One region of the Streptomyces sp. NPDC026394 genome, then DNA from elsewhere that is predicted to be linked to it. Evidence: riboswitches for the same ligand, from Rfam matches in the RefSeq annotation. Region 1 holds a riboswitch; each other region holds the start of a gene.
The links. A riboswitch is a leader RNA that binds a small molecule or an ion and turns the genes downstream of it on or off. The one in region 1 is predicted to bind cobalamin.

Region 1 (7,053 bases):
GCTTCCTTCAGGACCATGTCCAGGTAGGTGAGGCGCCGCAGGTCGGCGTACTCGGGCACGGCGCGGTCACCGAGTACGCGGTCCAGTTCGGCGGCGACCCGCTCGGCCGCCTCGGGGTGGCTCCCCAGGAGGTGCAGGGTCCAGGAGACGGCGACTCCGGTGGTGTGGTGGGCGGCGAGCAGCGTCACCATGACGGTGTCGCGGATGCGCGCGGGCCGCTCGCCGGCCTCGACGAGCGCCCCGATGAGGTCGCTGCGGTCCGCGCGGCCCCCGGAGTGGTGCGCCGCGACCACCCGGTCGACCGTCGCGCGCAGGTAGGCGAGGGCCCGGTCCGCCCGCTCGGCGCGTTCCTCCCGTGTGCCCGGCACCGGTACCTGGTAGAGCCGTCCCAGGTACTCGGTGAGCACCTCCTCGAAGGCCGCGACGACGCCGTCCGGGTCCGCGGCCTCGCCTTCCAGCGCGTACGCGCAGATCATCCGCAGCGACAGCGCGGTGAGGTCCTTCTGCAGGGCCACGGGCCCGTGGCCTGCCCGCTCGGCCCAGTGGTCCGCGAGTCCGGCCGCGAGCGCGGCGAACCGTGCGAAGTGCCGCTCGTGGGACGGGCGGCCGGCCAACACCGACAGCAGGACGCGCCGCCAGGGAGTGTGTTCCTCGGCCGGCAGCACCTGCAAGTTGCCCGCCTCGCACAGCGGGGCCAGGAACTCGAACAGCCGTTCCGGCCGTTTGTCGAGGTGGGCCGTGGCTTCCAGCAGTACGGGGTCGGCGACCGACACGGCCGTCTCCGCGCCCGGCAGTTGGAACCGCACGACGGGCCCGTACTCGGCGTGCAGCCGCAGTTGGTAGATGTGCAGTCCGCCCGCCGCGGCGACCGCCCCCACCCCGCCGTCCGGCCGGGGCTCGGGTCCAGGGATCCGCATGCCAACGCCTCCTGACTGACAGCCCGGCCCCGCCGTGCGGAGTGGCCCGCGCGGCGGGAGTGAACCTCCATCATCGTCCGTATCGGCGGTGGGAAGGAGGCGGTGGCCGATCGGAGGCGGTGGTGGCGGCCGATCAGGTGGACGTCCGTTCCGCTGACCGTGTAATGCCTCCACCCGAGTCGGCCCCCGCCATCTCCTTGGCGACAGGGCTCGACGAGACCCGCAAGGCCACGACGTCGGCGCCCGAGTCCTTGGACCTGCCGCACGATCTTGTCGACGCCGTCCGGCACTTTCGCGCCACCGTGCCAGGTGTTCAGGCTCATCCCCTTCAGGGCCCCCGCGGCCTTCCCGGGCCGCGGTGAGGCGCCCCGTTCCGTACCGGGCCGCCCCAGGTCTCCCGTGCGGCTCTCCAGCCGAGGGCCCAGGGGCTCGAACCGGCCACCGGGCCCGGCGAGTGGATCTGTCGCAGGACCGTGACGAGTCGTACCGACATGACATGTTTGAGCCGGGGCAGTGCCGGTGTGCTGCACGGCAGGATCGCTGGTGACAGGCTCCCGCGGGCCGTGGGCCCGTACTGCACACATCCCGCGCCCTGTCAGCGGCACCAATCGAGACAACCCCACAGACCTCTCTGTTGCGGTGGCGGGAACACCTCTACGCTGATGTGCGCAGTCGGTTCGCGCCACTCTCCGTGGGGCGTCGTAAGAGGGAACCCGGTGGGAATCCGGGACTGTCCCGCAGCGGTGAGTGGGAGCGAAAGCCGCCGATACAGCACCGCACCCGGTCGAAGGGTGCGGGAAGCGGTGGCCGGTAGTTGTTGCCGGAAGGCCCGGCCGACATGCCCATGAGTCCGGATACCTGCCACTGCGCGCGTGCGAGCGAGAACGGACGCACGCGCTGTCCACAGTGACCGCGAGGGCTGGGTCGGTGGTACAGGCGGAGCCACGCGCGTCCCGGCGCGGCCGCCCTCTCACTCACCGGTCGAAATCCTCGGACCGGGTGCGGCGGGAGAGGGCGTGTTCGTGACCGAGGAATACCGCAGGCGATGTCTCCGGGGCGGCCGACGGCCGGGTCCGGCACGGCCGTTGTACGGTGCCCGATGCTGACCACACCCGACGGCGGCCCGGCACGGTGGGTCTCCGGCGTCTGCCAGGGGACGCTGGGCGAGCTGTTCCAGGGCCCGCTGCGCCCCGGCGGCGAGGCGGACATCGCGATCGTCTCGTTCCCCGTGGACCGTCACTCCTGGGTGTACTTCTCGCCGGGCGCCGGGCCCGACGACGAACCGTCCGACGCATCGCCCGACCGACCGCTTCTCGGCGCGAAGGCGGCGACGGCCGCGCGGCTCTTCCTGGAGCACTTCGGCCTGACGCTGCCGCCGGGACGCTGGAGCACCCACTCGGACCTGCACGTCGGAGTGGGCATGGCCAGTTCGACGGCGGACATCGTGGCGACCCTGCGCTGCCTGTTCCGGGTCTTCTCACTGCCGTACGACACCGGGGCCGTCCGCCGCGTCCTGTCGGCGATAGAGCGGGCCGACAGCGTGTTCCTCGACGAGTTCGCGCTCTACCTGAGCGGACGGCACCGGGTCGTACGGCGGCTGGGCACCGGCATCGGTTTCCACACCGCTTTCGTCATGGAGCCGGGCACGGTGGACACCGCCGCGGTCACGCCGGTGCTGCGGCGGCACTACCGGCGCTGCGCCAGGGAGTACGAGAGGTGCCTGACCGACCTCCTGAAGGGCTTCGCCTCCGGCGACCCGGCAGCCGTGGCCCGGGCCGCGACCTTCAGCAGCGTGCTGTCCCAGGAGGTACTGCCCAAGCACACCTTCGAAACCGTGCTGGCCCACCGCGAGGAGTTCGGGGCGGACGGCGTCTTCGTCGCCCACACCGGATCGCTCGTCGGTTACCTCTTCAGCTCCCGGCCGGCGCCGTCCCTGAAGGGCGAGCTGTCCGCCTTCTTCCGTTCGCTCGGTCACCAGTGCTCTTTCGCCCAAGGAGGCTACGCGTGACGACACATCCCCACATAGCCGACGCCCTCAAGATCCCCGACCTCGTCCGGCTGACGGACGGCATGGTGCTGCTGCGGTTCGAGTCGATGAAGATCTACTCCGCGCTGGCGGCCGTCCGGCAGCTCCTCGACCGGGGCACCGTCCGTACCGGACAGACCCTGATCGACAGTTCCAGCGGCATCTACGCCTACGCCCTCGCGCTGGCCTGCCACCGCTACGGTCTGCGCTGCCACATCGTGGCCTCGACCACCGTGGACGCCACCACCCTCGCCCAGTTGGAGATACTCGGCGCGACGGTCGAGCAGGTCAGACCGTCGAAGAACCTCAAGCTCGATCAGGAACTGCGGGTCCGGCGGGTACGGGAGATCCTCGCCGAACGGCCCGGCGTCCACTGGATGCGCCAGTACCACGACGACATCCACTACCTGGGCTACCAGGAGGTCGCGGACCTGGTGACCGCGGCCCTGCCGGACCGCACCCTGACGGTCGTCGGCGGCGTCGGGTCGGGCGCCTCGACCGGCGGCCTCGTGAAGCATCTGCGCCGCCGGGATCCCGGCGTCCGGCTGGTCGGGGTGCAGCCGTTCGGCAGCGTCACCTTCGGGAGCCAGGACCACCACGACCCGGAAGCCATCATCGCCGGAATCGGTTCCTCGATCCCCTTCGACAACGTCCGCCACCACCTGTACGACGCGGTGCACTGGATGGACTTCACCCACGCCATGTCCGGCGCCGTCGCGCTGCTGCGCGAGCACGCCGTCTTCGCCGGGCTGTCCACCGGCGCCGCGTACCTGACCGCCACCCACGAGTCCCGCCGCCACCCCGACCGGCTCCACCTGGTGATCGGTGCCGACACCGGCCACCGCTACGTGGAACGGGTCTACGCCCGCCACCGGGAGGCCGTGGACCTGGCCGCACTGAAGCCGACGGAGGTCGGCAGCCCCGAGGAGATGTCCATGCCCTGGTCGACGATGGCGTGGAACCGCGCCCCCTGGCCGTCCCGCCGTGAGGAGACCCGCGCATGACCGTGGTCTGCCTGGAATCGCTCACCTTCGGGCTGGGCCACCTGACGCGCGCCGCCGCCCGGCTGGGCGAGCCGCTGCGGCTGCTGACCCGCGACCCCGCGTACTACGCGTACGAGTTGGAGCGGCTGCCCGCGGGCGCCCTCGACGTGGTGGAGACCGACACCTTCGACACGGAACTGGTGGCGGAACAGCTCGCCCGTACTCCGGACCTGCGGGGGCTGATCAGCTCGACCGACACCTGGATGCTGGTCGGCGCCGAACTCACCGCCCGCTTCGGGCTGCCCGGCCTCGGCCCGGAGGTGCTGCGGCTGACCCGGGACAAGGCCGCCGTACGGGACCGGCTGTTCGAGGCCGGGCTGACCCGCGCCCGCGCGGCGGAGGCGGACAGCGGCGACCCGGCAGCGGCCGCGCTGCTGGTGAAGGCGGTGGGCCTGCCCGCGATCCTCAAGGACACCGCGGGCACCGGAAGCCAGAACGTCTGGCTGGTACGGGACGAGCGGGAGCTGGACGCGGCGCTGGCCGAGGCCGCCGGGCGGCAGCTCAAAGGCCGCCTGTTCGCCGAACCGTACTTCTCCGGGCCGGTGTACAGCGCGGAGACCCTCACCTGGGCGGGACGGACCCGGCTGCTGGGCGTCTCCAGCCGTCTGATGTCGCCCGAGCCGCACTTCCGGGAGGAGATCACCGCCTTCCCCGTGGCCTTCCCGCAACCGCGCCGGGACGCTCTGGAGCAGTGGCTGGACGGTGTGCTGGCCGCCGTCGGCTACACCGACCGGTTCGCCCACGTGGAGTTCGCCCTGACCACGGCCGGTCCGGAAGTGGTCGAGATCAACCCGCGGATCGGCGGCGCGCTCGTCGGTGAGGGGCTGTGCCGGGCCCTCGGCGTCAACGTGTACGAGGCGATGGTGGAAGCGGCCCTCGGCAGCCGTCCCGGACTCATGGACGCGGAGCTGCCCGGCGGCCCCGCCTCGGCCTTCGTCCTCGGATACCCCGAGAAGCCAGGGGTGTTCACCGGTGTCGACGGACTCGACCGGCTGCCGGACATGCCGGGTTCCCCCGCCTGGTACCCGGTCAAGCGGACCGGCGACCCCGTCGAGCACCTGGGCGACAGCCGGGGTTACGCGGGCATCGTCTACGCGGAGGGCGAGACGGCCGAACTGGCCACGCACCGCGCCGTCGCGGCGGCCAACGCCGTACGGGTGCGGACGGAGCCGTTCCATGCGGGGGACGCGACGGGACCGGGGAACGCGGCAGACGCGACCGGCACGGCGGACATGGCAGCGAACCAGGCGAGCCAGGTCGGCCAGGTGGGCCAGGACTCCAGTGACTGAACGCACAGGCGACGGTCCGGGGTTCCGCACCGCGCTGTCCACCCTCACCGGGCCGCTGCGCTTCCTGCTGCTCAGCTCCTTCCTCATCCCGCTCGGCAGTTTCATGGTCCTGCCGTTCATGTCGGTCTTCCTGCACGAGCGGCTGGGGATGGGGCTCGGGGCGGTCGGTGTGGTGCTGGCCGCCGCGTCCCTCGTGCAGTTCTCGGGAGGAGTTCTCGGCGGGGCGCTCGCCGACCGGGTGGGGCTGCGGCGCACGATGCTGTGGGCGCTGGTGGTGCGTACGGCGGGCTTCGCGGCGTTCCTGGCGGCGCTGCGGTGGCCGCCGGTGGCGGTGGCGGCGCTGATCCTGACCTGCTGCGGCGCCGCGCTGTACCTGCCCGCCAACAAGGCGTACCTGGTGCACGGTGTGGCCGAGGAGCGCCGGCCCGCGTTCCTGTCCGCGGGCAACGCGGCGCTCAACGCGGGGATGGCCGTGGGCCCGCTCGTCGCGGGGCCGTTCGTGCTGTCGTCCCCCGGCCCGCTGTTCCTCGTCGTGACGGCGCTGTTCGCCGTGGTGGCCGTGGGGCATGCGCGTCTGCCGGCGGTGGGGCCGGAGAAGGACCGGTCCAGCAGCGCACCGGCGTCCGGCCAGGGCCTGCTCACCGGTATCGCCGTCCTCCCCTTCGTCGCCAACGGCCTGGCGTTCTACCTCTACTTCCACTTCCAGCACTACCTCGCCGTGTACGCCGTCGAGCGGGCCTCCAGCGAGTTCTACAGCCTGGTGCTGCTGACCTGCTTCGTCCTGGTCATCGTCGTCCAGCCGCTCGCGTCGGGCGCCATCCGGCGGATGAGGTACCCCGTCGCGCTGGCGATCGGGTTCGCGGGCCTGGCCGCCGGGATGGCGGTCCTGGCAGCCGGTACGCGGACCGCCCTGCTGGCGGGCGGTGTCCTCATCACGCTCGGCGACATCGTGCTCTTCCTCAAGAACGACCTGGAGGCCCTGCGCCGCAGTCCGCGCTCGGACGCCGTGGTCTTCGGACAGCAGCGGCTCGCCGCCGGCCTGGGCGCCTGTGCCAGCGGCGTGCTGGGCGGGCAGCTCTACGGCTTCGGCGAACGCGCCGGGCACGCGGGCTGGTTCTGGCTGTTCGCCGCGGCCCAGTGCGTCCTGCTGCCGCCGCTCCTGCTCGCCCTGCGGCGCGGGCGCGGCACCGCTCCCGCCGACCTCACCCCCACCACCCCCCGCACGGACCTCACCGACCTCACGGAAGGAACACCGGTACCCGATGACGCACACGGGCGGATTCCAGGACGATGACTTCTGGACCGAGTTCTACGACTTCCTGTTCTCCGACGGGCGCCACGCCCAGGCCGAGGAGCTGCTCGACACCTCTCCCCTGCTGGCCTTCCCGGCCGGGGCCCGGGTGCTGGACCTGTGCTGCGGCCCGGGGGTGTTCACCGTTCCGCTCGCGCGCCGGGGATTCGGTGTGACGGGTGTGGACCGCAGCCCGGCGATGCTGGACCGCGCCCGGAAGCGGGCCGCCGACGCCGGAGTCTCCGCCCGGTACGTCCAGTCCGACATGCGGGAGTTCACCGAGCCCGGGGCCTTCGACGTGGTTCTCAACATGTTCACGTCCTTCGGCTATTTCGAGGACCCCGCCGACAACGCCCGTGTGCTGCGCACGATGCACGACTGCCTGGCGCCCGGCGGGACCCTGCTTCTGGACATGGCCGGAAAGGAACTGCTGGCCCGTAAGGTCACCCCGCCGAAGGTGGTGCAGCGCGGTGACGACCTGCTGGTG
Region 2 (7,053 bases), on a different contig from region 1:
GGGGGGTAGGTTTAAGGGTTACGCATCGTGTGGGGTGGCGTTCGGAGGGTGAGGGGTGGGGGTGTTGTTTCACTTTCAAGTGATGTGTATCGTCGGTGTGTGACTTGAAGTTTCAAGTACTTCCGTCGGGGCGGCGTCGGTCCTCCCGTAGGGCACGCCGGTCCGGACGGACCAGACAGACAGAAATGAGCGCTCGCATGTCCTCCCCCCTCAGCCCCCTTCGCGACTACGGCAGCGGCGTCGACGACCGCCATGCCGCGACCCCGCACGCGTACGACATCGGTCTGTTGGTTCTGCGGCTCGCGGTCGGCCTGACCATGGCTGCGCACGGTGCGCAGAAGCTGTTCGGCTGGTTCAGCGGACCGGGGCTGGACGGAACCGGACAGTTCTTCACGGCCAGCGGCTACCCGGCCGGCAAGGCCATGGCCGTGGTGGCGGGCCTCAGCGAGACGTTGGGCGGCCTCGGGCTGGTCCTCGGGCTGCTGACGCCGCTGGCGGGCGCGGCGGTCGTCGGGACGATGGTGAACGCGCTGGCGGTGAAGTGGGGCGGCGGCTTCTTCGCGCCCGAGGGCGTCGAGTACGAGCTGCTGCTCACGGCGGGCGCGGGAGCCCTGGCACTGACCGGCCCCGGCCGGTACGCGGTCGACCGGCTGCTCCCGGTCCTGCGCAACCACCGCCTTGCGTACGGGGTGGCCGCCCTGGTGTTCGGCGTGATCGTCGCGTTCGTGATGCTGCTGGTGCGCGACTGATTCCTGGCGAGCCGGGTGGAGCCGGGGGAGCCGAGTGTGGCATGACGTGATGTGCCGTGAAGTGATGGGTGCGGGGAGAAGCGGAAGGTGAGGGATTGACGTGGCAGTGCGGCGGCTGAATCACGCGGTGCTCTACGTACGGGACGTGGCGCGCGCTGTGGCCTTCTACACGGAAACGCTGGGGTTCCGGGTGGACACCGAGATACCGGGGAGGGCCGCGTTCCTCAGCGCCGAGGGGACCGCCAACGATCACGATCTCGGACTGTTCGCGGTCGGCGCCGGTGCGCCGGGCCCCGAGCACGGCCGGGTGGGGCTCTACCACCTGGCCTGGGAGGTCGGCACCCTCGGGGAGCTGGCGGACGTGGCGGCGGACCTGGCGGGGCGGGGCGCGCTGGTCGGCGCCACCGACCACTTGGTGTCCAAGTCGCTGTACGCCAAGGACCCGGACGGCAACGAGTTCGAGGTCATGTGGCGGGTGCCCCGTACGGACTGGCCGGGCCCGGACGAACCGGACCGGCTGCGCCCGCTCGACCTCGAAGCCGAGCTGGCGCGCTGGGGCCGTGATCTGAAGACGGGCGCGGCGGCCGGTTCGGCGACCTGAGGCAGGGCGGGAGCAGTCACCGCCCCACCCTGCCGGTGGAGGGTGGGGCGGCGGCCGACCCTGCCGATGGCGGGTGGGGGCGGTGGCCCGGCCCCCACTGATGAAGGGCGGGGCGGGGAGCGGACAGACCGGGTCCGGTAGGTCGGGCCCGGTAGGTCGGGCGACGGGTCAGGCGGTCTCCCCGGCCGTCTCCGGGGCCCGTGCGGCCTCCGGGGCCCCGGTCGCCTCGGTGGCCCGCGCCGACCAGCGCTTCTCCACCCCGGCCAGCCGCCAGTACGCCAGCGCCGCCGCCCAGACCACCACGAACAGGCCGACGATGATGAAGCCCACGTTGTCCAGGTCGATCGCCGAGATCCAGCCGGTCACGCCGTCCGTCAGGTTCAGCTTCTCGTGCAGGACGGTGACCAGTTCGATGGTCCCGATGAAGAAGGCGACGGCGATCGACAGACCGGTGATCGTGAGGTTGTAGTAGACCTTGCGCACCGGGTTCGAGAACGCCCACTGGTACGCGAAGTTCATGAACGTACCGTCCAGCGTGTCGAACAGGCTCATCCCCGCCGCGAACAGCAGCGGCAGCACCAGGATCGCGTACCAGGGCAGACCGGCCGCCGCGCCGCTGCCCGCCATCACCATCAGCGTCACCTCGGTCGCGGTGTCGAAGCCGAGACCGAAGAGCAGGCCGAGCGGGTACATCTGGCCGGGCCGGGTGATGGAGCGGGTGAAGCGGCCCAGTACGCGGTTCATGAAGCCGCGGGAGTCGAGGTGCTGCTCCAGCTCCGCCTCGTCGTACCGGCCCTGCCGCATCGCCCGGAACACCCGCCAGATGCCCGCCAGCGCGACGAGATTGAGCGCGGCGATGAGGTAGAGGAAGCTGCCGGAGACCGTGGTGCCCACGGTGCCGAGCACCTGGTGGGCACTCGATCCGTCGTCGAGCAGGGTGCCGGCCAGTTGCGCGCCGCCGGCGACCAGCGCCGCCATGGCGACGACCACGCTGGAGTGCCCGAGCGCGAACCAGAAGCCCACCGAGACCGGGCGTTTGCCGTCGGCCATCAGTTTGCGGGTGGTGTTGTCGATGGCGGCGATGTGGTCGGCGTCGAAGGCATGCCGCATACCGAGGGTGTACGCGGTGACGCCGAGACCGACCCCGAAGACCTGCGACCCGACGGCGTAGTGCTGCGGCACGACCAGCAGGAAGAGCACACCGAAGGCGATGACGTGCAGGGCGGCTATGACCGCCATCAGCCCGGCGGTCCGCACGGTGTCCTGCCGCCGCCAGCGGAACGCGGAAGCGGACGGCGGGGACGGCGAAGTGGAGGGGGAGGGGGAGGGGGGAGAAGACGGGGACGGTGAAGGGGAAGGGGAATTGGCGGACGGGGGCATCCGGTGGTCACGCTCCAGCACCTCGTGGATCAGTTCGTGAGATGCCGTGGCCGGTCTCCTGGCTGACGGGTGTGCGCGCCCGCCCCTGCCTTCCCGGTCGCGGGCTGCGGCCAGTGGCTCCGTACGGGCGCGGGGCGCGTACGGAACGGGGCGGGAACTTCCCGATCACAGTGGCGAGGGCCGCTCCGGTCTGGACCTGACGGTCTTCACCGGTCTTCCCGACACCACGGCCCGCACACTCTAACGCCCGGCCGCGGTGTGGTCATCGGACCAATACGGCGGGAACCCGGGGCGCCGTCCGCTCGACTACCTGGTCCCGGGCCCGCACGCGCGGGCCCTCGGGCGGTCGAGAGGCAGGGAGAGCGGACGTATGCGTCCTCGGATGGATCTGGTGGAGCCGGTGGCCGGGAGCCGGCCGGTGCTGAAGGGCCGGTCGGTGTCGAAGGGCCGGTCCGTGTCGGGAGACCGGGCAGCGCCGGAAGGTCGGTCGGCTTGGGAAGGCCGGATGGTGCCGGAAGGTCGGTCGGCGTGGCGAGGCCGGTCGGTGGCGGCGATCGTGGGGGTGCTGGGGGTGGCCGCGCTGGCCACCGGCTGCGGTAGTTCCGGCGGGCAGACGGCGGCGGACGCCGCGGACGGGCGGGGCGGCGGAGCGGGTGGCTTTCCCGCCACGGTCACCGATTGCGAGGGGCGGCGGACGACGTTTTCCGAGGCGCCGCGAAAGATTGTCACGAGCAATGCGGCGAGCCTGGAAATGCTGCTCCGGCTGGGAGCGGGCGACCGGGTCGTCGGTACCGGATTCCCGCCGGGGAAAGGCACGTTGCCTCCCGAACTGGACGCCCGCGCGCAACGCGTCCCGGTGCTGGGGAAGACGGTGATCCCGAAGGAGAAGCTGCTCGGGTCCGGAGCCGATGTCTATATCGACACGTTCGCGTCCATGGGCATGATGGGCGGCGCGGCGACCGGTCCGACCGAGGAGGAATTCGCCGCGGCGGGCATCAAGCACGTCTATCTGGCTTCTACGGCGTGTGCGCCGCGCAAGAAGGTGCCGCAGCGGGACCTGTCCGCGGTGGAAGCCGACATCCGGCGGCTCGGTCAGGTCACGGGTACCTCGCACCGTGCGGGGCGACTGGTGGCGGAGATGGAGAAGAAGGTTTCCTCGGTACGTGCGGCCCTTGCCGACGTGCCTGCGGCGAAGCGGCCGTCGTACTTCTTCTTCGACTTCGACGCGGGGACGAAACAGCCCGTGGCGGTCTGCAACCGGCAGGTGGCCAACGCGGTGCTGACCGAAGCGGGGGCGCGGAACATCTTCGCGGACTGCGCGAGCGATTTCCAGCCGGTGTCGTGGGAGGACGTGGTCGCGAAGAACCCGGACTGGATCCAGCTCGGCGTACGGAACCGGGGAAGTGCCGCGGCCACCGGGAAGGCATTCGACGAAGCTGAGAAGTTCCTCAAGGAATTCCCGGCCACGGCGGGACTGCGCGCGGTGCGGGAAGGGAAATTCCTGCGTATCGGCTCGGAGCAGACGACCATCGCCGGGGTGGGCAATGCCGATACGGTGCGGCGGATCGCGGCGACGCTCTACCCGGACCGCCTGGCCGAGCCCGGAGCGGACCGCTGATGGCAGCGCCGGGCGCGAGGCGGGAGGCCGTCGAGCAGGCTCCGGGGCCGGACCTCGGGCGAGCCGTCGGGCAGGACGACGGGCGGGCCGGAAGAGCCGAGGAACGGCGGGCTGGAGGAGCTGAGGGAGGACGGGCCGGAGGTGCCGCGGAATGGCGGGTCGGAGGTGCTGAGGAAGGGCGGGTCGGAGGTGCCGAGGGAAGGGGGCCCGGCCAGGCCCGTGCCGTCTGGCTCGCTCTCGGGCTGCTGGTCGCCCTGCTCGTCGCGCTGACCGCGGCCGTCGCACTCGGTGCCACCGACATCGCCCCGGCCGAGGTGTGGTCGGTGGTGTTCCGGCGCCTGGGGGGCGAGCCGCCCCGGCCGGGGACGGACGACCTGATCGTCTGGCAGTTGCGGGTCCCGAGGGCGCTGCTCGCCGCGCTGGTCGGCGCGGGCCTCGGGCTCGTCGGTACGGCCACCCAGGCGCTGGTGCGCAACCCGCTGGCGGATCCGTACCTGCTGGGCATCTCCAACGGCGCTTCGCTGGGCGCGGTGGCCGCGATCGTGCTGGGCGCGGGCACCGTGGCGGGGGCGGGCGGGGTGTTCGGGCTGGGCGGGGGCCTGGGGTTGTCGTCGGCCGCCTTCGCCGGGGCGCTCGCCTCGTTCGCGCTGGTGTGGACGCTGGCCCGCCGGGGCGGCGGCTTCGCGCCGCTGCGGTTGGTGCTGGCCGGGGTCGGCATCGGGCAGTTCCTGGCCGGGTTCACCAGTTACCTCGTACTGCAGGCCGGTGACGAGCAGCAGACGCGCGGCGTGCTGTTCTGGCTGATGGGCAGCCTGGGCGGCGCCACTTGGGGCACGCTCCTGCTGCCGGCCGTCACCGTACCGGCCGGGCTGCTGGTCCTCCAGGCGCGGGCCCGCGCGCTGAACGCGCTGACGATGGGGGACGAGACGGCGGCGAGCGTCGGCGTGGACGTCGTGCGGCTGCGCCGGCTGCTGTTCGTGGTGACCAGCCTGCTCACCGGTGTCCTGGTGTCGGTGTCCGGGGCGGTCGCCTTCGTGGGGCTGATGGTGCCGCACCTGTGCCGGCTGATCGTCGGGGGCGACCACCGCAGGCTGCTGCCGCTGGCCGCGCTGACCGGGGCGCTCCTGCTGATCGTGGTGGACATCGTGTGCCGTACCGCCATGGACGGCCAGGAACTGCCGGTGGGCGTGGTGACGGCGCTGATCGGCGCGCCCGTACTGCTGTACGTGCTGGACCGGCGGCTGGGATCGGGAGCGGGAGCATGAGTGCGAGGAGGGGCACCGGCACGGCCGGCGGAGGAGTACGTACGGAAGCGGCCACGGGGCAGGGCATGCGGATCGACATCGAGGACCTGCGGGTGTCCTACGCCGGCCGGTGCGTGGTGGCTGGGGTGCGGCTGATGGCCGCGCCCGGTGAGATCGCGGGTGTGGTCGGCCCGAACGGCAGCGGCAAGTCCACGGTGCTGCGTACGGTCTACCGGCATCTGAACCCCGAAGCGGGCCGGGTGCTGCTCGCCGGGGAGGACATCCGGGCCATGCCGCCGTCGCGCACCGCCCGGCACATCGCCGCCCTGCCCCAGGAACGCGGCGGCGACTTCGAACTCACCGTCCACGAGGTGGTGGCGATGGGCCGCACCCCGTACAAGCGGGCGTTCGCGGGCGACGACCGGGCCGACCGGGAGACCGTGGCCCGCGCCCTGGCCGACGTGGGGCTGGCGGAGCACGGCGGGCGGCGGTTCTCGGCGCTCTCCGGCGGGGAGCGGCAGCGTGCCCTGCTCGCCCGCGCCTTCGCCCAGGCACCGGACGTCCTCGTCCTGGACGAACCGACGAACCACCTGGACGTACGGCACCAGGTCGAGCTGCTGAGCCTGCTGCGCGGCCGGGCCTGTACGACGCTCGTCTCCCTGCACGACCTGAACGCGGCGGCCTCGGTCTGCGACCGGCTCCATGTGCTTTCCGAAGGGACGGTGGTGGCGTCCGGTGCGCCGCGCGAGGTGCTGACACCGGAGCTGCTGGCCGAGGTGTTCGGGGTACGGGCGGCGGTGGTCGACCACCCGCTGACGGGGGACCCGCTGATCGCCCTCGATCAGCGTGCAGTCGCAGGTGCCGTCGTGGATACAGAGGCAGAGGCAGAGGCAGAGGCAGAGGCAGAGGCAGAGGCAGATGCGGTTGCGGATGCCGTTGTGGGGCAGGGGAGCTGAGCCATGGCCGTCGTCCGAGCCGGTGCCGGCCGCCCGGCCTCGTTCACGTCCTGCACGTAATGGCTCGGGCGGCCGTCCCGGTGGACGAGCCGTCCGAGCCGCGCCGCGTCAGCCGCGCGCATCAGCCGTACACCGCCGTCCGCGTCGCGCAGCACGCAGGCGTGCCACGGCGTCATCCACACGTCGGGCGCGTCGAGCAGGCGGATGCCGAACTTCGCCGTGCCGGGCGGCTGCGGATGGATGGACAGCCGGACGGCGTCCGGATGGTGCTCGGCGATCAGCGCACCCCAGGCGCGGCTGCGCTGGACGACTCCGTAGGCGCGGGTGCGGCAGGCACGTTGCAGGGCGGAGCGGGTGCCTTCGAAGCCGGTGGTGTCCTCGAACAGGAAGCGGGTGATGCCGCGGTAGACGCGAAGCGTTTCGCCGCCGTCGGCGGCCGGGTTCCGGGTTTCGGCGCGCAGCGAGTCCAGGGAGGGCGCGTACCGGCTGTGCACCTCGGCGCGTT
Region 3 (7,053 bases), on a different contig from region 1:
TGATCGTCGGCGGCGGGCCGGTGGGCGTGGTCTGTGCGATGGCGGCTCAGCACTACGGTGCCCGGGTCCTGCTGATCGAGCCGGACCCGTACCGGCAGGAGCTGTGCCGCAAGGTGTTCGCGCAGGACGGTGCGGGCCGGGTGACCGTGCACACCCCGGACGAGGCCGAACTGGCGCGACGCGGCGACGTGGTCATCGACACCGTGGGCAACCTGCTGGAGCAGAGCCTGGGGTACGCGGCGGCCCGCGGACGCGTGGTGATCATGGGCTACAACAGCAAGGCCTCGGCCACCGTGCGGCCGCTGGAGATCCTCCAGCGCGGTCTGCAGATCATCGGGGCCGGTGACTACAACAGCCAGGTGTTCCCGAAGGCGATCGAGCTGGCCCGGTGGCTGCCGCTGGAGCGGCTGGTGACCCACCGCTTCCCGCTGGAGCGGCACGAGGAGGCGTTCGCGGCGCTCGCCGCGGCGCCCGGGACGCCGTACTCGGCGCTCAAGGTGGTGCTCGTACCGGAGTGACGCGGTCCGGTCCCGGGCCCCTCCGGCCGGACGACGAAGCCGGCCGGAGGGGCCGACCGTGCGGGCCGGCCGGCGGGGCCGTCAGGAGAAATCGACGGCGGCCAGCACCGGGCCGGCGGCCAGCAGGGCGTACTGGACCCACACGGTGTCGCGCCGTGCCCGGTAGCTCATCGGGACGGCGAGCGCGACCAGACCGGAGACGAGGGACAGCCACATGACCGTTTGGGCCACGCCCACCAGCGGTCCACTCGCTCCGTCGCCGCTGTGCGCCTGGTTGAGGACGATGATCGCGAACAGCACGTACGCGACGCCGAGCAGCGGGATGCCGAGGGCGGCGAACACCCGCAGGGCGGTCGTGGAAGGGGCGAACGGATCGGGCGCCGACAGGTCGGCGGAGGCGGGCGAAGGGGCTGGTGCGTTCATGGTCGTCAGCCTGCCCGGGACGGGACGGCGCGGTATCGGGTCGGGTACTCAGGGCCGGGCGGGCACGTACTCAGTGCCCGTCAGGTCTCGTACGGGGGGTCCGCCCGGCTGGAGGGGCCGTTGTCGAGGACCGTACTCAGAGGCCGCCCCTGGTGCCCGTCCCCAGCGGCCGTCTCCAGCGGCCGTCTCTAGTGGAACTGCTCCTCCTCGGTCGAGCCGCGCAGCGCGGTCGTCTCGGAGGCCGGGTTGACGGCGCCGGCGACCAGGTCGAAGTAACCGGTGCCGACCTCGCGCTGGTGCTTGACGGCGGTGAAGCCGTGCTGCTGGGCGGCGAACTCACGCTCCTGGAGGTCGACGTAGGCCGTCATGCCGTGTTCGGCGTAGCCGCGCGCGAGGTCGAACATGCCGTGGTTGAGGGAGTGGAAGCCGGCCAGGGTGATGAACTGGAAGCGGTATCCCATCGCGCCCAGCTCCCGCTGGAACTTGGCGATCTGGTCGTCGTCCAGCGCGGCGCGCCAGTTGAAGGACGGCGAGCAGTTGTACGCCAGCATCTGGTCGGGGTGGTGGGCGTGGATCGCTTCGGCGAACTCGCGGGCCTGGGCCAGGTCGGGCGTGCCGGTCTCCATCCACAGCAGGTCCGCGTACGGGGCGTACGCCAGGCCGCGGGCGATGGCGGGGGCCATGCCGTTCTCGACGCGGTAGAAGCCCTCCGCGGTGCGTTCCCCGGTGCAGAAGCGGGCGTCGTTCTCGTCGACGTCGCTGGTCAGCAGGTTGGCGGCGAGGGCGTCGGTGCGGGCGACGAGCACCGTCGGCACATCGGCGATGTCGGCGGCCAGGCGGGCCGCGCCCAGGGTGCGCAGGTGCTGGGAGGTGGGCACCAGGACCTTGCCGCCGAGGTGGCCGCACTTCTTCTCCGAGGCGAGCTGGTCCTCGTAGTGGATGCCGGCCGCGCCCGCCTCGATCATCGCCTTGGTCAGCTCGAAGGCGTTGAGCGGGCCGCCGAACCCGGCCTCGGCGTCGGCGACGATCGGCACCAGCCAGTCCGTCGTGTTTCCGGCCTCCTCGGCGGTGGCGATCTGGTCGGCGCGCAGCAGCGCGTTGTTGATGCGGCGCACCACCTGCGGCACCGAGTTGGCCGGGTAGAGACTCTGGTCCGGGTAGGTGTGACCGGCCTGGTTGGCGTCGGCGGCGACCTGCCAGCCCGAGAGGTAGACCGCCTGCAGACCGGCCTTGACCTGCTGCACGGCCTGGCCGCCGGTCAGCGCGCCGAGGGCGTGGAGGTAGTCCTGCTCGTGGAGTTGCCGCCACAGGCGCTCGGCGCCGCGCCGGGCCAGGGTGTGCTCCTCGCGGACGCTGCCGGAGAGCCGCAGCACGTCGGCGGCGCTGTGGGTACGGGTGGTGCCCTGCCACCGCGGGTCGGTCGCCCACCGCCGGGCCAGTTCCTCGGCCGTCTCGGTACCTGTCTGTGCCATGACCATCTCCCGGGTGTTCGCTCGGACCGCTGTGCTGAGCCGTGGACTGCTCTGTGGTGGTGGGTGGTGGGCTGCTGTGGTGGACTGCCGGTGAAGGGTGCGAATCCTCGGCACCGCGTGCACCGAGTGCCGTAGCAGCGCCACGAATTGCTGAGGTGCGGCCCGCCGGAGGTCCCGGTGGCGGGGTGAGCAATGCTGCCGGGGGGCCGCACCACCGACTCTGGCAGTGGCACTTGGTGCCATCAACGGTGGCCCGCAGCCAAGTTCTGCCCATCTTGTGGCACCTTTCTGCCAAGGTTGCGAAGGTCCGTGACCGCCGTACGGCGACTAGGGTGAGCCGGGCGGCAGCGACGGAGGGGACACCGTGAGCAAGATCTACGCCGGGGCGCGGCTGCGCCGGCTGCGGGAGGAGCGCGGGTTCAGCCAGGCGGCGCTGGCCCGCGTCCTGGCCATCTCGCCCAGCTACCTGAACCAGATGGAGCACGACTCACGGCCGCTGACCGTGCCCGTACTGCTGCGGCTGACCGAGACCTTCGGGGTGGACCCCGGCTTCTTCTCCGAGCGCGACACCAGCCGGATGCTGGCCGACCTGCGCGAGGCGCTCGCCGACGAGCTGGCCGCCGGCCGGATCTCCCCCACCGACCTGTCCGAACTCGCTTCCCGGCAGCCCGCGGTGGCGTCGGTGCTGCTCGGCCTCGGGCGGCGCAACCTGGCGCTGACCGAGCGGCTGGCGGAGGTGGCGGAGGGCCGGGACGGCGGCGGCACCGACCCGGCCGCGCCGCTCTCCCCGCACGAGGAGATCCGCGAGTTCTTCTACCGGCGGCAGAACTACCTGCACGAGGCCGACACCGCCGCCGAGGAACTCGCCGCCGAGCTGGGCATCCGCCCCGGTGAGGCGGGACGCGCCCTGACCGCCCGGCTCACCGGACGGCACGGCGTACGCCTCGTCGACACGCCCGACGGGCCGCTGCACCACTACGATCCGTCCGCCCGGGTGCTGCGCCTGTCGGCGGGACTGCGGCCCGGGCAGCGCGCCTTCCGCATGGCGACCCAGCTCGCGCTGCTGGAGGCCGGCGAGGAGCTGTCGCGGCCCGCCTCCGAGGACTTCGAGGAGGGCACGACGGCCTGGTCGCTGGCCAGGATCGGGATCGCCAACTACTTCGCGGCGGCGCTGGTGCTGCCGTACGGCCCGTTCCACGCCGCGGCCGAGGAGCTGCGGTACGACATCGAGCGGCTGACCGACCGGTTCGGCCTCGGGTACGAGACGGTGTGCCACCGGCTGAGCACCCTGCAACGGCCGCGCCGGCGCGGGGTCCCGTTCTCCTTCGTCCGCGTCGACCGGGCCGGCAACATGTCCAAGCGGCAGTCCGCCACCGGCTTCCACTTCTCCCGGGCGGGTGGTACCTGCCCGCTGTGGAACGTCTACGAGGCGTTCACCGCGCCCAGCCGTATCCACGTGCAGATCGCCGCCATGCCGGACGGCCGCCGCTACCTGTGGACGGCCCGCACCGTCACCCGGCACCGCGGCGGCTGGGGCGATCCGGGCAAGACCTTCGCCATCGGCCTCGGCTGCGAGATCCGGCACGCCTCCCGGCTGGTCTACTCCGACGGCCTCGACCTGGACAACGCCGGTGCCGCCATCCCCATCGGCATGGGCTGCCGGGTCTGCGAACGCCTGGAGTGCCCGCAGCGCGCCGTGCCGCCGCTCGGCCGTCCCCTGGCCATCGACGAGAACAGCAGCACGTTCGTGCCGTATCCGGTGCGGGAGGGCTGAGGGGTACGGGACGGCTGAGAGGCGTACGCGGTCCCAGCGGCCCGCCCCGGGGCACCCGGAAGATCACCGATCCCCCTGGACTTACTAGGACGTCCAACTATATGTTCGTGACGTAGGCCCGCGGTGCAGGGAAGCCGGTGCGAATCCGGCGTGGTCCCGCCACTGTGACCGGGGAGTGCGACGCCGAGCAACACGCCACTGACGCGGGTGCGTCGGGAAGGCGGGCGGCGCACGACGATCCGGAAGCCAGGATACCGGCCGCGGGTGTTGTTCCGTGTTGTCCACGAGGATGGAGCAGACACGCATGGCATCGGTGCGTACCCACAACCCAGGTGATCCGGCCCGGCCCGCGGCACCGCCCGCGCGCTGACGGTTCCACGCCTTTCGCGTCCCACGGCCCCGCCACGGTCCGCGCGCCATCCGCGCCGCCCGTGGGCCCGGCCGTGCCATCCCCGGATCTCACCTGACGAGAGCAGGCCCCCATGGTCCGAGAACTGACCCATTTCATCGGCGGCGAGCACGTACCGGGAACATCGGGCGCGCACGGCGAGGTGTACGACCCCAACACCGGCACCGTGCAGGCCCGGGTGCCGCTCGCCGGCCAGGCCGAGACGGCGGCCGCCGTCGCCGACGCCGCGGCCGCCCAGCCCGAGTGGGGCGAGTGGAACCCGCAGCGGCGCGCCCGCGTCCTGCTGAACTTCCTGCGCCTGGTGGAGGGCGAGCGGGACGCGCTGGCCCGGCTGCTGTCGAGCGAGCACGGCAAGACGGTCGCGGACGCGCACGGCGATCTCCAGCGCGGCCTGGAGGTGGTGGAGTTCGCGGCCGGCGTCCCGCACCTGCTCAAGGGCGAGTTCACCGACAACGCCGGTACCGGCATCGACGTGCACTCGCTGCGCCGCCCCATCGGCGTGGTGGCCGGGATCACCCCGTTCAACTTCCCCGCGATGATCCCGCTGTGGAAGGCCGCGCCGGCCATCGCCTGCGGCAACGCGTTCCTTCTCAAGCCGTCCGAGCGGGCGCCTTCGGTGCCGCTGCGGCTGGCCGAGCTGTTCCTGGAGGCGGGACTGCCGCCGGGCATATTCAATGTCGTCCACGGCGGCAAGGAGGCGGTGGACACGCTGCTGGCGGACCCGCGCGTCGAAGCGCTGGGCTTCGTCGGCTCGACGCCGATCGCCGCGCACATCTACGCGACCGCCGCCGCGCACGGCAAGCGCGCCCAGTGCTTCGGCGGCGCCAAGAACCACCTCATCGTGATGCCGGACGCCGACCTCGACCAGGCGGTGGACGCGCTGGTGGGCGCCGGGTACGGATCGGCGGGTGAGCGCTGCATGGCGATCTCGGTCGCCGTGCCGGTGGGCGAGGAGACCGCCGACGCGCTGGTGGCGCGGCTCAAGGAGCGGGTCGGCACGCTGCGCGTCGGCCGCTCCGACGACCCGCACGCCGACTTCGGGCCGCTGGTGAGCCGTGACGCGCTGGACCGGGTCCGCGCCTATGTGGACCTCGGCGTCACCGAGGGCGCGGAACTCGTCGTCGACGGACGCGGCTTCACCCTGCCCGGCCACGAGGACGGCTTCTTCGCGGGCGCGTCGCTCTTCGACCGGGTCACCCCGGACATGCGGATCTACCAGGAGGAGATCTTCGGCCCGGTCCTGTCGGTGGTACGGGCCGCGGACTACGAGGAGGCGCTGCGGCTGCCCACGGAGCACCCGTACGGCAACGGCGTGGCCATCTTCACCCGCGACGGCGACACCGCGCGGGACTTCAGCCGCCGGGTGGACACCGGCATGATCGGCGTGAACGTGCCGATCCCGGTGCCGGTCGCTTACCACACCTTCGGCGGCTGGAAGCGGTCCGGCTTCGGCGACCTGAACCAGCACGGCCCGGACGCGATCCGCTTCTACACCCGTACCAAGACCGTCACCTCGCGCTGGCCCCCCGGGGTCAAGGAAGGCGCGAGCTTCACCCTCCCGACGATGGGCTGAGCGCGATGAGCGTCATGACCACCGCCACCACGGCCGCCTCGCTGACCTCACTCACCGCCGACCAGCTCGCCATCGTCGAGACGACGCTGGACTTCGCGCAGGAGCACATCGCGCCGCACGCCGTGGCCTGGGACCAGGACAAGCACTTCCCCGTGGACGTGCTGCGCAAGGCCGCCGGGCTCGGGCTCGGCGGGATCTACGTACGGGAGGAGCACGGCGGGTCCGCGCTGAGCCGCGCGGACGGCGTGCTGGTCTTCGAGGTGCTGGCCACCGCCTGCCCGTCCATCGCGGGCTATCTCTCCATCCACAACATGGTCGCCTGGATGATCGACCGGTACGGCGACGACGCGCAGCGCGCCCGCCGGCTGCCCGGCCTGTGCTCGATGGCCGACCTGGGCAGCTACTGCCTGACCGAGCCGGGCGCCGGGTCGGACGCCGCGGCGCTGCGCACGCGTGCGGTGCGCGACGGCGACTCCTACGTGCTGACCGGAGTGAAGCAGTTCATCTCCGGCGCCGGGACCTCGCAGGTGTACGTGGTGATGGCCCGTACCGGCGAGGACGGCCCCGGCGGCATCTCGGCGTTCCTCGTGGAGCGGGACGACCCGGGGCTGTCGTTCGGCGCCAACGAGAAGAAGATGGGGTGGAACGCGCAGCCCACCCGGCAGGTGATCCTCGACGAGGTGCGCGTCCCCGCCGGCCGGCGGCTCGGTGCGGAGGGCGACGGCTTCCGTATCGCGATGAGCGGGCTGAACGGCGGCCGCCTGGGCATCGCCGCCTGCTCCCTCGGCGGCGGGCAGAGCGCGCTGCACGCCGCGCAGGCGTACCTCGCGGACCGGGAGGCGTTCGGAGGGCGGCTGCTGGAGGCGCAGGCACTCCAGTTCCGG
Region 4 (7,053 bases), on a different contig from region 1:
TAAGTGCGGGGAGAGCAGTTTACGGCCCGCCGGCCGGCCGTTCCCGAGCCGGCCGGCGGACTGCCCCCCCCCGGGTCACCCCCATGAACCGGTTCTAGCTGTGGAGTTCGAAGGTGATCACGACGTGGGCAGCTCCGCGCGCACCGTCCGCGCGGCCGCGACGAGGTTCTCCAGCGAAGCACGGGTCTCGGGCCAGCCCCGGGTCTTCAGACCGCAGTCGGGATTGACCCACAGCCGCTCGGCCGGGATGGCGCCGAGGCCCTTGCGCAGCAGGCTCGCCGCCTCCTCGGCGCTCGGCACGCGGGGCGAGTGGATGTCGTACACGCCCGGGCCGGCCTCCCGCGGATAGCCGTGTTCGGCCAGTTCACGGGCCACCTGCATGTGTGAGCGGGCCGCCTCCAGGCTGATCACGTCGGCATCCAGATCGTCGATGGCCTGCACGATGTCACCGAACTCGGCGTAGCACATGTGTGTATGGATCTGCGTCCGGTCCCGCACCCCGCCGGTGGTGAGGCGGAACGCCTCGGTGGCCCAGGCGAGGTAGGCGGGACGGCCGGCGGCGCGCAGCGGCAGCGTCTCGCGCAGCGCCGGCTCGTCGACCTGGATGACCGAGGTGCCGGCCGCCTCCAGGTCGCCGACCTCGTCACGCAGGGCCAGCGCCACCTGCCGGGCGGTGTCGCCGAGCGGCTGGTCGTCCCGGACGAACGACCAGGCGAGCATGGTGACCGGGCCGGTCAGCATCCCCTTGACCGGACGGTCGGTGAGCGACTGCGCGTACCGCGTCCACCGCACCGTCATCGGCTCGGGCCGCGAGATGTCGCCCGCGAGGACCGGCGGCCGGACGTACCGCGTGCCGTACGACTGGACCCAGCCGTGCTGTGTGGCGAGATACCCCGTCAGCCGCTCGGCGAAGTACTGCACCATGTCGTTGCGTTCGGGCTCGCCGTGCACGAGGACGTCGATGCCCGCCTCCTCCTGGAAGGCGAGCACCTCGCGGATCTCGTTCCCGATGCGTTCCTCGTACCCGGCCGTGTCCAGGCGTCCCGCCCGCAGGTCGGCGCGGGCGGCGCGCAGTTCGGCGGTCTGCGGGAAGGAGCCGATGGTGGTCGTCGGCAGCAGCGGCAGGCCGAGGTGGGCCCGCTGGGCGACGGTCCGTTCCCCGTACGGCGCCGAGCGGCGGCCGTCGGCGTCGGTGACGGCGGCGGTACGGGCCCGTACGGCGGGGTCGCGGGTGATCGCGGAACCGGCGCGGGACGCCAGGTCGGCGCGGTTGGCGGCCAGTTCGGCGGCGATCGTGTGGGTGCCCTGCGCGAGGCCGCGGGCGAGCGTGGCGACCTCGGCGGTCTTCTGCCGGGCGAACGCGAGCCAGCGCAGGACCTGCGGGTCGATGTCCCGCTCGGCGGTGGCGTCCAGCGGCACGTGCAGCAGCGAGCAGGAGGCGGCCACGTCGACCCGGTCGGCCAGACCCAGCAGCGTACCGAGCGTGGCCAGCGACTTCTCGTAGTCGTTGATCCAGATGTTGCGGCCGTTGACGACTCCGGCGACCAGCCGCTTGCCGGGCAGGCCGCCGGCGGCGGCGAGCGCGTCCAGGTTGCCCGCCGCGGCCTCGGTGAAGTCCAGCGCGAGACCGTCGACGGGCGCCTTGGCGAGTACCGGCAGGGCCTCGCCGAGCTGGTCGAAGTACGAGGCGACCAGCAGCTTCGGGCGGTCGGCGAGCGTACCGAGGACGCGGTAGGCGCGCTCGGCGGCGTTGAGGTCGGCCGGGGTGCGGTCCTGCACCAGGGCGGGCTCGTCCAACTGCGCCCACTCGGCGCCGGCCGCGCGCAGGTCCGCCAGTACCTCCGCGTAGACGGGCAGGAGCCGGTCGAGCAGGGTCAGCGGGTCGAAGTCGGCGGCCACACCGGGGGCCGGCTTGGACAGCAGGAGGTAGGTGACCGGGCCGACGAGGACCGGGCGCGGGGTGTGACCGAGCGCGAGTGCCTCCCGCACCTCGCCGACCTGCTTGGCGGAGTCGGTGGAGAAGACGGTGTCAGGCCCCAATTCGGGCACGAGATAGTGGTAGTTGGTGTCGAACCACTTGGTCATCTCCAGCGGCGCCACATCCTGCGTCCCGCGCGCCATCGCGAAGTAGCCGTCCAGGGCGTCGGCCTCGACGGCGGCGCGGTGCCGTTCCGGGACAGCGCCGACCATGACGCTGGTGTCCAGCACATGGTCGTAGTACGAGAAGTCACCGGTCGGCACCTCGTGGATGCCGGCGTCGGCCAGCTGCTGCCAGTTGGAACGGCGCAGGTCCTTCGCGGTCTCCCGGAGGGCGTCCGCGGTGACGCGGCCCTTCCAGTACCCCTCGACGGCCTTCTTCAGTTCCCGGTGCTGTCCCTGGCGGGGGTAGCCGTACACGGTGGCCCGTGCTGCCGCGGCTGCGGGCTTCGCTGTCACGGAACTCTCCTTCGCGAGCGTGATCTTCTCCGAGCCCGGTGACGGGACGAGAACGCGAAGGAATGACGCACCGGACGGGCCACCCGGCGCCGAACGGCACCCATGCCCGCCTGCTGTGGTCGCCGACCCGCCCTCGAGGTCACCGGAAGGTCCGCGCACGTACGGACGCACGCGGGCAACGGGCAGGTCTTCGGACTCGCGGGCACGCCTGCCGGACCATCGTCCGGCGGACACCTATTGGCCGTCGCTTCCCGGATCCGCGGCCCGGATCCAGTGCGTATGACGGCGGTCGTTCCCGCTCACCGCTGCGGGGCAGTCCCGGATTCCCACCGGGTTCCCTCTTACGACGCGCCTGCCTGGCGGGCAGGGCGAACCAGCTGCACCGGACAGCGTAGATCGGTCGCACCCGGTAGGGACACCCTTGTTCACATGGTGGTACGTGAGATGGGACACGGGGGGAGGGGTGGGGGCGGGCGGGGGCGGAGCCGGGCGGGACGGCGGGGACGGGGACGGGCGGAGCCGGGTCGGACGGGCGGGGCCGAGGCTCCGTACGGCGTCCCGGATGTGTCCGGATCGGCGCTCACCGGGCATGCCGGGGGTCTGAACAATGGGACATCTCCCGGCCGGGCCGCTTACCGGCGGGCCGTTCGCCGAGGCCTGGTGCCGTACACCGGGGGGGGCCGGCACCGCACACCGGGGCGGCACCGCCATCGCTACCGATACCGGCACAGGCACCGGCGCCGGCATCGGCACCGCAGAAGGAGGACCCGCCATGCCCGGCACCCACGAACACCCGCCCTCGGAGGCATGGAAGTCCGCGCTCACCGTGCTGCAAGAGGTCGTCCCGCCCGCCATCCCGGAGGGCGCGCACGTGTCGACCGTCCAGATCGAGTACCCGCCCGGCGACCAGGGTGCCCCGCCGCACCGCCACCCAGGGCCGGCCTTCGGGTACGTGCTGGAGGGCGAGATGCGCTTCGAACTGGAAGGTGAGCCGGAGCGGATCGTCCGCGCCGGGGAAGCGTTCTGGGAGCCCGGCGGTGACGTCATCCACTACCAGGACGGCAACGCCCTCACCGACACGCGGCTGCGCTTCGTCGTCACCATGCTCTGCGTACCGGGGCAGCCCATGTCCGTCCTGGTCGACGACGAAGAACTCAAACAGCGCGCTCACCTGCGCGTACCCCGGGAGCCCTGACGCCTCTCCGCCCCAGCGGGCGCCAACAGCGCGAGGAGCAGACGAAGTGAAGATCGTGGTCATCGGAGGCACCGGCCTCATCGGCGGCAAAGTGGTCGGCAGACTCACCGAGCGCGGACACGAGGCCGTGCCCGCCGCGCCCAGTACGGGCGTCAACACCCTCACCGGCGAGGGCCTCGACACCGCGCTGGCCGGAGCCCAGGTGGTCGTGGACGTGGCCAACTCGCCCTCCTTCGAGGAGTCGGCGGTCCTGGAATTCTTCACCACCTCTACCCGCAACCTGCTGGCCGCCGAGGCCACGGCGGGCGTCACGCATCACCTGGCGCTGTCGATCGTCGGCATCGACGACCTGCCCGACAACGGCTACTTCCGGGCGAAGGTGGTCCAGGAGCGGCTGATCAAACAGGGCCCGATTCCCTACTCGATCCTCCGGGCGACACAGTTCTTCGAGTTCGTCAGAGGCATCGCCGACGCCGCCACCGACGGCGACACCGTGCGCGTACCACCCGTGCTCTTCCAGCCCCTGGCCGCCGCGGACGTCGCCGAGGCGGTGACCAAGGCCGCCGTGGAAATCCCGCAGAAAGCCACCACCGAAGTGGCCGGCCCCGAAGTCTTCCGCTTCGACGAACTCGTCGCCCGGGCCCTGCACGCCTGGCACGACCCGCGCACGGTCGCCCCCGACCCGCACGCCCGCTACTTCGGCTCCGAACTCACCGAACGCAGCCTCGTCCCCGACGAGGGCAGCGCCCGACTGGCCACCACCCGCTTCGAGGACTGGCTGCGTACGTCTTCCTGAACACGGCGAGGCAGGCATACACGTTGCTCGCGGTCCGAGGACGGGTTCGATCAGATCAAGCGACACACCGCGCGTGCCGCCAGGTCCGGTGGGCGGGGTCGCTCACACCCTTCACTGCGAGCATTTCTACGTTGTGGGCGAACGCGGAAAGGTGTCCGAAGTGCAGACTCGGACCGCTCAGATGGAAACGGCCGGCGGCCGCATCGACCTGCGGCATGCCGGGCAGGGAAGGAACTTGTTGTTCGTGCACGGTCTGATGGTCGACGGACACCTGTGGGACCCGCTGGCCCCGGGACTGCACGACCGGTTCCACATCGTGCTGCCCGACATGCCGTTAGGGGGACACCGCACGCCGCTCGAACCGGACGCGGACTGTTCCCTGGAGACGCACGCTCGGTCGCCATCGCGGAGCGTTCACGCGCCTTCGTGTCGCTCGACGAGCCGGACCGGCTCGTCGAGCGTCTCCTCGAATTCATCGACGACGGCAGACCATCACAGGACGCGACGTAAAAAGGAGGGACACATCGCACCCACCGACCCCACGGCCGAGAAACTGGGAACTACCCACCCCTGAACGGTTGTCTCCCGGCCTTGACCGAGCGCAGCGCTCCGCGACGTCACCCAGTTACCGCGAGTAGCTGAGCGTTCCAATGCCGATCACATCCCCATCGCACCCCCCTCGCATCCCCATCACCCCCAACCGAAAGGCAGGGCATGCAAGACGTACGCCGGGCCCGTACGACCGACCACACCACCCTCGTGGAGTGCGTCCAGCGCTGGTGGGGCGACTCACGCACCCCGGAACAAGCGAGGGAACTCTCCCTGCTGCTGCCACGCCTCTTCCTGCAACACTTCGCGGACACCAGTCTGGTGCTGGAGGACGTGCGGGGAATCCGGGCGTTCCTCGTAGGCTTCCACTCCGCCGACCACGCGGACCAGGCGTACATCCACTTCGTCGGAGTGGACCCCGAGTTGCGCCAGCAGGGCGTCGCTCGTCGCCTCTACACCACCTTCTTCGAACGCGCGGCAGCAGCCGGCCGCACCGAGGTACGCGCCATCACCTCGCCGCACAACACCGGTTCCATCGCCTTCCACAGGGCCCTGGGCTTCACCCCGTCGGCCCCGATCGCGGACTACGACGGTCCCGCGCTGGACCGGGTGACTTTCCGCCGCGCCCTTTGAAGAGGCGGAGGTGGCGGGCGGGCGTCCCCTGTGTGGGGCCCGCCCGTTGCCCGGCGGGTAGGGACCATCCCCGCACGCGCGGGGACCGCGACGCGGACCCCGGTTGGCCCGGCCCCGGACGGGGACCATCCCCGCACGCGCGGGGACCGCAGGCCTCGACCAGCGGTTTCGTCAGGCGTGGTGGTGGTTTTTCCTTACTTTCAGGGATTCCGGCGAATGCTGCGAAAGCTGCCTCTTCTTGGTCATTCCGTCGCTGCTCCCCTCGGGAAGGCCCCTGGGCCGAAGGCGAATCGACTTCGGTGGAGCAGGATAGGCCCTCCTGGTTGACGAGGTGGCAGCCGTGGGGCCGGGGCGAATGCGGAGTGCCGGGGAGAACCCCGCGTTCGTGCGCGTCACGCGGCTCGGCGTTTGCGTTGGCGGTAGGTGGTCAGCTTGCGGCGTTCCTCCTCGTCCGTGGCGCCCCAGATGCCGTAGAAGAGACCGGCCGGGCCCGTGACCCGCTGCGATGGGTGGTCGAAGGGCGTTGACCAGGCAGATCGATCTTTCGCGTCTTTCGCGCCGATGCCCGTTGATCTGGCCGAAAGTCCCAGGGGGTCCCAGAGAAATCCCAAGCGGGCGCTGGCCCACGACCACGCCGGCGGCTGTGTACGTGACGCCGGAAGCTGCCGGTGCTGCTGACCTGCTGCGATGGCGGTTGTCACGGGCGCTGGGGAACGTTGGTCCGCGTATCATTCGGATCTTGGTCTCAACCGCCGGGAGCCGGGATGGGCTGACGTTACGGTTCGGGAGGGACCATCGGTGCGGAACTGGCGGCTTCGCGCTGATCTGGCAGTTGCCGAACAACAGAGGGACTCAGAAGGCGCCGGCTTCTCGCTCACTGCATGGGTGCGAGCAGTCGACAGTGTGAGAACCGCGTCAACACCAGCCTGTCCCGGTGCAGGTGGAAGGCGGATGGGTGACTGCGGGAACTGGTGCGCCCGGCCGCGTGTGATTCAAGTGGTGCCTGCGTCCGGTAGCCGAAGGTGGTCCGGGCGGTGATGTCTGTCCTGCGGTGCGCATCTGCTGGGCGCGTCCGGGGCGGCCGTCCGTAAGGGCCGGAGTTTTCGCTCGTGGCATGATCGGGGCCATGGAGCACTTCATACGTCCCAACGGCTCACCGCCCGTCAACGGCTACAGTCACGCGGTCGCCTTCACCGGAGCGATGGTCGCTGTCTCGGGCCAGATTCCAGTGGATGGCGACGGCAACCTGATCGGTAAAGAGGACACTGAGGCCCAGATCCGTCAGGTATACGCGAATCTGACCACCGCGTTGGAAGCAGCCGGCTCCGGCCTGGAGCACATCGTCAAACTGACGGTCTACCTGACCGATCTGGACGATCTGGACGCGTTCCGCAAGGTGCGAGACGAATACCAGGACGCAGAACACCCGCCCGCCTGTTCCTTG

Region 2: another riboswitch for cobalamin. It lies ahead of nicT (Nickel transporter NicT); the one in region 1 lies ahead of ACZ4QV_RS37420 (GHMP family kinase ATP-binding protein).
Region 3: another riboswitch for cobalamin. It lies ahead of ACZ4QV_RS23895 (CoA-acylating methylmalonate-semialdehyde dehydrogenase); the one in region 1 lies ahead of ACZ4QV_RS37420 (GHMP family kinase ATP-binding protein).
Region 4: another riboswitch for cobalamin. It lies ahead of metE (5-methyltetrahydropteroyltriglutamate--homocysteine S-methyltransferase); the one in region 1 lies ahead of ACZ4QV_RS37420 (GHMP family kinase ATP-binding protein).

The regions. Positions count from the first base shown of each region.
Region 1 is NZ_JBVHPX010000028.1:47,760-54,812, reverse strand. It holds gene ACZ4QV_RS37425 (cytochrome P450) at 1-917, opposite strand, end outside; cobalamin riboswitch at 1,573-1,797, shown strand; gene ACZ4QV_RS37420 (GHMP family kinase ATP-binding protein) at 2,017-2,925, shown strand; gene ACZ4QV_RS37415 (cysteine synthase family protein) at 2,922-3,947, shown strand; gene ACZ4QV_RS37410 (ATP-grasp domain-containing protein) at 3,944-5,275, shown strand; gene ACZ4QV_RS37405 (MFS transporter) at 5,268-6,569, shown strand; gene ACZ4QV_RS37400 (class I SAM-dependent methyltransferase) at 6,538-7,053, shown strand, end outside.
Region 2 is NZ_JBVHPX010000002.1:165,881-172,933, reverse strand. It holds gene ACZ4QV_RS04965 (DoxX family protein) at 198-749, shown strand; gene ACZ4QV_RS04960 (VOC family protein) at 850-1,350, shown strand; gene nicT (Nickel transporter NicT) at 1,519-2,763, opposite strand; cobalamin riboswitch at 2,762-2,974, opposite strand; gene ACZ4QV_RS04950 (ABC transporter substrate-binding protein) at 3,236-4,348, shown strand; gene ACZ4QV_RS04945 (FecCD family ABC transporter permease) at 4,348-5,613, shown strand; gene ACZ4QV_RS04940 (ABC transporter ATP-binding protein) at 5,679-6,548, shown strand; gene ACZ4QV_RS04935 (L-tyrosine/L-tryptophan isonitrile synthase family protein) at 6,434-7,053, opposite strand, start outside.
Region 3 is NZ_JBVHPX010000010.1:239,241-246,293, forward strand. It holds gene ACZ4QV_RS23875 (zinc-dependent alcohol dehydrogenase) at 1-518, shown strand, start outside; gene ACZ4QV_RS23880 (hypothetical protein) at 600-941, opposite strand; gene aceA (isocitrate lyase) at 1,130-2,413, opposite strand; gene ACZ4QV_RS23890 (short-chain fatty acyl-CoA regulator family protein) at 2,778-4,187, shown strand; cobalamin riboswitch at 4,292-4,464, shown strand; gene ACZ4QV_RS23895 (CoA-acylating methylmalonate-semialdehyde dehydrogenase) at 4,670-6,169, shown strand; gene ACZ4QV_RS23900 (acyl-CoA dehydrogenase family protein) at 6,175-7,053, shown strand, end outside.
Region 4 is NZ_JBVHPX010000024.1:427-7,479, reverse strand. It holds gene metE (5-methyltetrahydropteroyltriglutamate--homocysteine S-methyltransferase) at 118-2,436, opposite strand; cobalamin riboswitch at 2,601-2,829, opposite strand; gene ACZ4QV_RS35245 (cupin domain-containing protein) at 3,209-3,631, shown strand; gene ACZ4QV_RS35240 (SDR family oxidoreductase) at 3,678-4,427, shown strand; gene ACZ4QV_RS35235 (GNAT family N-acetyltransferase) at 5,142-5,609, shown strand; gene ACZ4QV_RS35230 (RidA family protein) at 6,736-7,053, shown strand, end outside.